One region of the Micromonospora echinospora genome, then DNA from elsewhere that is predicted to be linked to it. Evidence: riboswitches for the same ligand, from Rfam matches in the RefSeq annotation. Region 1 holds a riboswitch; the other holds the start of a gene.
The links. A riboswitch is a leader RNA that binds a small molecule or an ion and turns the genes downstream of it on or off. The one in region 1 is predicted to bind thiamine pyrophosphate.
Positions count from the first base shown of each region.

Region 2: another riboswitch for thiamine pyrophosphate. It lies ahead of GA0070618_RS17420 (ECF transporter S component); the one in region 1 lies ahead of thiE (thiamine phosphate synthase).

Region 1 is NZ_LT607413.1:3,081,181-3,084,506, reverse strand. Features, by position in the region: gene thiO (glycine oxidase ThiO) at 1-605, opposite strand, end outside; gene thiE (thiamine phosphate synthase) at 599-1,225, opposite strand; TPP riboswitch at 1,220-1,329, opposite strand; gene GA0070618_RS14315 (hypothetical protein) at 1,489-2,409, shown strand; gene GA0070618_RS14310 (aldo/keto reductase) at 2,489-3,326, opposite strand, start outside.
Region 2 is NZ_LT607413.1:3,819,664-3,822,989, reverse strand. Features, by position in the region: gene GA0070618_RS17425 (permease) at 1-953, opposite strand, end outside; TPP riboswitch at 1,280-1,385, shown strand; gene GA0070618_RS17420 (ECF transporter S component) at 1,462-2,052, shown strand; gene GA0070618_RS17415 (ABC transporter ATP-binding protein) at 2,098-3,326, shown strand, end outside.

The sequences.
Region 1 (3,326 bases):
GGCGCGACCACCTCGTCGAGCCGGCCGACCGGGGCGTCGACCAGCACCGCGCCGGCCCGCTCGGCGGCGGCGCGCAGTGCCGGCAGCAGGCGGCGGGGGTCGACCTGGTGGTCGCCGGGGGCGAACGCGCCGCCGCGCACCCGGGGCGCGAGCGCCGGCTCACGGTCCCGCAACCCGCTGGGGCGCAGCGCGGTGATCGGCAGCCCCAGCTCCCGCTGGTACGCCCCGAGCCGGCGCACCTCGGCCAGGTCGTCGCCGGTGCGACCGACGATCAGGGTGCCCTCGGTGCGGTAGCCGAGGTCGACGCCGCTGGCGGCGGTCAGCTCGGCGGCGAATGCCGGCCAGCGGGCGGCGGACTCGACGAGCAGCCCGGTCAGCGCGGTCTCCCCGAAGTACGCCTCGGCGACCGGGGCGAGCATCCCGGCGGCCACGGTGGACGCCCCCGACCCGGACGCCGGGTCGTGCACGGTCACCGTCAGTCCCCGCGCGGCGCAGCGCCACGCGATCGCCCACCCGACGACTCCACCCCCCACCACCGCCACCTCCGGTGCAAGCAGGGGACCCCTGTTACCGCTTTTTGATGAGCAAGGGCCCCCTGCTACCACCTGAGGGCTCCGAGCAGCTCGGCCGTCGCGCGGGCCGGGTCGGCGGCGGTGGAGAGCGCCCCGACCACCGCCACCCCGTACGCCCCGGCGGCGCGCAGCGCCGGCACCGTCGCCGCGGTCACTCCGCCGATGGCGATCACCGGCACCGGCACCGCGTCGGCCACCGCGCGTATCCCGTCCGGACCGATCGGTGCCGGCAGGCCGTCCTTCGTGGTGGTCGCGTGACAGGGACCCACGCCGAGGTAGCCGGCCCCGGCAGCGACCGCCCGCGCGGCGGCGACCGGTTCCCGGGCGGTCGCGCCGAGCACCGCGTCGGGGCCGAGCACCTGGCGGGCCGCGTCGACCGGCAGATCGTCCGCGCCGACGTGTCCGCCCGCCGCGCCGGCCGCGAGCGCCACGTGCAACCGGTCGTTGACCAGGCACGTCGCGCCGACCGGCCGGCACAGGTCGAGGATCCGGCAGGTCAGGTCGTACGCCTCGCGGTCGGTGGCGGAGTCCTCGACCCGGACCTGCACCACCAGCTCGGAGCCGGCGACGCCGAGGGCGGCCCGGACCACGGCGAGCGGATCGCGCCCGGGGCGGGTGTCGGTGACAAGATGCAGTCGTCCCAGGGACGGCACGGCAACTCTCCTCCCTGCGCCGGCATTACCCGGATCAGGTTCGACGGTCGGGGGCTCCCAGCCCCCCTCTCAGCCCGGTCCACCGGGCTCCCGTGGGTTACTTGCGTGCCACACCGTACGACGGATCGGGGAATCCGCCAAGGAAGCCATGTCCGTTTTTCCACAGGTCGGGGTGATTCTTCCGCACCGACGACAGTGGAGAAAATCTCACAATTACCCTTTGGGGGCAGCGCGTGACCATCCGGTCACGGCATGCTGTCCTGATGCCGCGCCTACCCCAGGTTCCGCCCGGTCTCGAGTCCCGGCCCTTCCGCGGCAGCATCGCCGTGGCCCACGGCCTTCTCACCTGGACGATGCTGCGCGGACGCGCCTGGCAGCGGCTGCTGCCGGACGTCTACGTACACCGGGCGGCCCACCGACCGGACGACCATCGCGTGTGGTGCGAGGCCGTGGCGCTGGTGCTCCCGGCCGGCGCCGCGATCGCCGGGCTGAGCGCGGCGTACCTGTGGGGCGCCGGTCTGCTGCCGCCGGACGCGCCGGTCACCGTGGTGCTGCCCCGGTCGGCCCGGATGCGCCCGCACGCCCGGGTGGCCGTCACCCGCTCGGTCCTGCCCGAGGCCGATCTGACCGTCCACACCGGGTTGCCGGTCACCACCGCGCTCCGGACGGCATTCGACCTGGGTCGCCGGCCGCCGCGCACCGAGGCGGTGGTCGCCGTCGACACGCTGCTGCACCACCGTGTGGTGGACCTGCCCGCCCTGCGGGCGTACGCTGCCGGCCGCGCCGGCTGGCCCGGGCTGCCGCTGCTGCGGGAGGTGCTCTCGCTCGCCGATCCGCTCGCCGGGTCCCCGATGGAGACCCGGCTGCGCCTGCTCCTGCTCGACGCCGGGCTACCCACGCCGGCAGTGCGACACGACGTACGCGACGCCCTGGGCCAGCTCGTCGGCCGGGTGGACCTCGCCTACCCCACCCGCCGGGTCGCGGTCGAGTACGAACCCGGCCCGCCCCGCGACCCGGCGTGGCTCCGTCGGGAGGCGAACCGGTTCCACGCGCTGCGCGCCGCGGGCTGGCGGGTGTTCCGCTGCACCTCCGACGACGTGCTCCGCCACCCTGCCCGGACCGCCCGGATGGTGGCCGCCGCGCTGCGCGGACGACCCGCGCAACGGGTCAACGGTCTGGTCTGAACCGACCGCCGGCCGGCGCGACACGGGCGGCTGCTCCGCCATCCGGGTCCGCCTCCGACGGTCGGTGCGTGACCGACCGTCAGAGAAGGGCGCGCAGGGCGGCCAGGTCGTCGTCGTCCGGTTGCCAGGCACCGGCCTCGGCGTTGGCCCGTACCTGCTCCGGCGTGGTGGCCCCGGCGATCACCGAGGTGACCGCCGGCTGGGCGGCCAGCCCACCGATGGCCACCTGGAGCATGGTCAGCCCTCGCTGGTCGGCGTACGCCCCGATGGCTTCGATGGTGTCCCAGTCGGCGGTGGCGAACCGCTGCGCGTACCGTCCGCCCCCGGAGAGTCGGCTTCCCGCCGGAGGCTGCTCGCCGCGCCGGTACTTGCCGGTGAGCAGGCCGTCGGCGAGCGGGAAGAACGGCAGCAGCCCGAGCCCGAACCGCTCGCACGCCGGCACCACCTCGGTCTCCACCGCACGTTCCAGCAGGCTGTAGTGGTTCTGGGCGCTGACGAAGCGGGTCGTGCCGGCGGTCCGGGCGGTCCAGTCCGCGTCGGCGATCTGCCAGCCGCTGAAGTTCGAGTTGCCCAGGTAGCGGACCTTGCCGGCGCGGACCAGGTCGTCCAGGGCGGCGAGGGTCTCCTCGACCGGGGTGCCCGGGTCGGGCTCGTGCATCTGGTAGAGGTCGATGTGGTCGGTGCCGAGTCGGCGCAGGGACGCCTCGACCGCGCGGGCGACGTACCGGCGGGCACCGCGCGCGCCGTGGTCCGGACCGTTCATGCCGTGCATGTCCATCCCGAACTTGGTGGCCAGCACCACGTCGTCGCGCCGCCCGCGCAGGGCCGCACCGAGCATCTCCTCCGAGCCGCCCTGCGGCTGGCCGTAGATGTCGGCGGTGTCGAAGAAGTTGATGCCGGCGTCGAGGGCGGCGTCC
Region 2 (3,326 bases), 740 kb from region 1:
CAGAACACCACCGTTCCCACGCCGACGGCCACCAGCACGGCGACCACGAAGGTGGCCGGGGCGAACCGGGACGCGAACCGCCGGCCGAAGGCCCCGACCTGCATCGAGACGAGTTTCAGGTCCACCATCGGACCGACCACCAGGAACACCAGCCGGGAGGTCAACGAGAACTGGGACAGCGACGCGGCGACGAAGGCGTCCGCCTCGGAGCAGATGGAGAGCAGGACGGCCAGCACCGCCAGGGCCAGCACCGAGAGCACCGGGTCGTCGGCCAGGGTCTGCAACCAGCGCTCCGGCACCAGCACGTTGATGCTGGCGGCGGCCATCGCGCCGAGTACCAGGAACCCGCCGGCGTGGACCACGTCGTGGCGTACCGCCGACCAGAACGCGGCCCCCCGGCCCAGGCCGTCCAGGTCCGGACGGTGCGGCAGCCGGATCCAGTCGGTGCGGCCCAGCCGCAGCCAGAGCCAGCCCATGATCATGGCGACGACCAAACTGGCCAGGCCCCGACCGAGGACCATCTCCGGGTTGGCGGGGAAGGCGACCGCGGTGGCGGTGAGCACGATCGGGTTGATCGCCGGGGCGGCGAGCAGGAAGGCCAACGCGGCGGCCGGGGTGACGCCTCGGCGGATCAGCGACCCGGCGATCGGCACCGACCCGCACTCGCACCCGGGCAGGACCACGCCGGCTGCGCTGGCCACCGGCACCGCGAGCGCGGGGTGCCGGGGCAGCGCCCGGGCCCAGAACGAGCGCGGCACGAAGACCGCGATCACCGCCGAGAGCAGCACCCCGAAGACCAGGAACGGCATCGCCTGCACCATGACCGAGACGAAGACGGTGGTCCAGGTCTGGAGACGAGGCGCGGAGATCGCGGTGGCGATCGGCTCCCGGAAGGCCACCAGCAGGACCAGGAGCGCGGCCAGGACCTCCACCGAGCCGATCCGCCCGCGCAGCCACCGGCCCGGCCCGCCCGCCGGGCTCTCCCCCGCTGCGGCCGGCGCCGGGACCGTCCGGCCGCTCCCGGCGGGCGCGTCGACCCCGGCGGGCGCGTCGACCCCGGCGGGCGCGTCGACCCCAGCGGCTTGGCCGGTCGTACCGGGTGCGCCGGAACCCGGCGTGGCCTGGTCGGCAGAGGTCACGGTCGTCCCTTCCGGATCGACGGACTCGGGTACGGGGAGTGCCCCACCCTAACCCGGACCGTGACGTGGCCGACGTCATCGGCGCGACATCGCCCCTGGGTTACGGCCCGTCCCGGTGCTAGCGTCTGCGCTGACAACTTCACATCCGACAGGGGAGCGCACAGCGCTGAGAGTGCGGGCACCGCCCGCAGACCCTCGAACCTGATCTGGGTAATGCCAGCGCAGGGAGTTCGGTCAGCCTCCAGCCGCGTCGTCGTCCGGTGCCACCGGGCGTACGGCGTGCGTCTTGCCTGGTTCGCACACGGACTGGGAGCACGTATCCATGAGCAAGCTCGACAACCCCCGCTGGCGCACCATCGACATCGTGGTCGCCTCGGTGATCGCGGTGGCCTTCGGCGTCATCTTCTGGGCCTGGGGCCTGGTCTGGAGCGCCACCGAGGGCGCGTTCGCCTTCTTCCCGCCGGCGCAGGCCCTGACCTACGCGGTCTGGCTGATGCCGGCCGTGGTCGGTGGCCTGGTGATCCGCAAGCCCGGCGCGGCCCTGTACTGCGAGACCGTGGCGGCGGTGCTCTCCGCGCTGCTGGGCAGCCAGTGGGCCGGCACGGTCATCCCGCAGGGCATCGTCCAGGGGCTCGGCGCGGAACTGGCCTTCGCCGCGTTCCGCTACCGCTCGTTCCGGCTGCCGACCGCGCTGCTCGCCGGGACACTGACCGGTGTCAGCGCGGCGATCTTCGACTTCTTCGTCTGGAACGCCAAGTACGACCTGACCAGCTACCGCATCCCGTACGCGCTGCTCACCGTGGTCAGCGCCGCGATCGTCGCCGGTGCCGGCGGGCACGCCCTGACCACCGCCCTGGCCCGCACCGGCGCCCTGGCCCACCTTCCCGCCGCCCGCGACCGCACCCGCGTCTGACCCGTCCGAGCGCCGGAGGCAGGCCGGAGGGAAAGGAGTGGGGTGGTGGGTGGGGTAGGCGTCCGGGTACGCGGCTTCGGGTGGCGGCACGCGGGGCGGAAGGCGTGGGCGCTGCGGGACGTCGACCTGCGCGTCGAGGCCGGCGAGCGGGTGCTGCTGCTCGGCGCGTCCGGCGCGGGCAAGAGCACCCTGCTGGCCGCGCTGGCCGGGCTGCTGCCCGAGGACTCCGGTGAGCGGGCGGGCGCCATCGAGGTCGACGGGCTCCCGCCGCACGAGGCGCGGGACCGGGTGGGCGTGGTCTTCCAGGACCCGGAGAGCCAGTTGGTGATGGCCCGCTGCGGCGACGACGTGGCGTTCGGCCTGGAGAACCGGGGGGTGCCGGCGGAGCGGATCTGGCCCCGGGTGGACGAGGCGCTGGCCCGGGTCGGCTTCCCGTACCCGCGTGACCGCCCGACCGCCGCGCTCTCCGGCGGGGAACAGCAGCGGCTCGCCCTGGCCGGAGCGCTCGCGCTGCGGCCCGGGCTGCTGCTGCTGGACGAGCCGACCGCCAACCTCGACCCGGCCGGCGCGGCCCTGGTCCGGCGGGCGGTCGCCGAGGCGGTGGACGCCGACACCACGCTGGTCCTGGTCGAGCACCGGGTCGCCGAGGCGCTGCCCCTGGTCGACCGGGTGGTCGTCCTCGCCGCCGGTGGCGGGGTACGGGCCGACGGGCCACCCGAGCGGGTCTTCGCCGAACACGGTGCCGCGCTCGCCGCCGACGGAGTGTGGGTGCCGGACCATCCCGTGCCGCCCCGCCGGGCGGTGGCACCCGCCGGGGAGGTGCTGCTCACCGCCGAACGGCTTGGCCTGCCGCCCCGCCTCGCCCCCACCGACCTGGCGGTACGCGCCGGCGAGGCGCTCGCCGTCCTCGGCCCGAACGGCGCGGGCAAGTCCACTCTCGCGCTGCTCCTCGGCGGGCTGCTCCGACCGGGCACCGGCCGGTTGACCGCCAGCGGAGAACTCGCCGACGCCGACCGGCGCACTCCCCCGCACCGGTGGCGCGCGCCCGCCCTGGCCCGGCGGATCGGCTCGGTCTTCCAGGACCCGGAACACCAGTTCGTCACCGGTACGGTCTTCGACGAACTGGCGCTCGGGCCGCGCCGTACCGGTCGCCCGGAGGACGCCGTCCGCGCCGTGGTAGACGACCTGCTGGAGCGGCTACGGCTGACCCGGCTGGCCCGGGCGAACCCGTACACCCTCTCCGGCGGGGAGGCGCGGCGGCTGAGCGTGGCGAC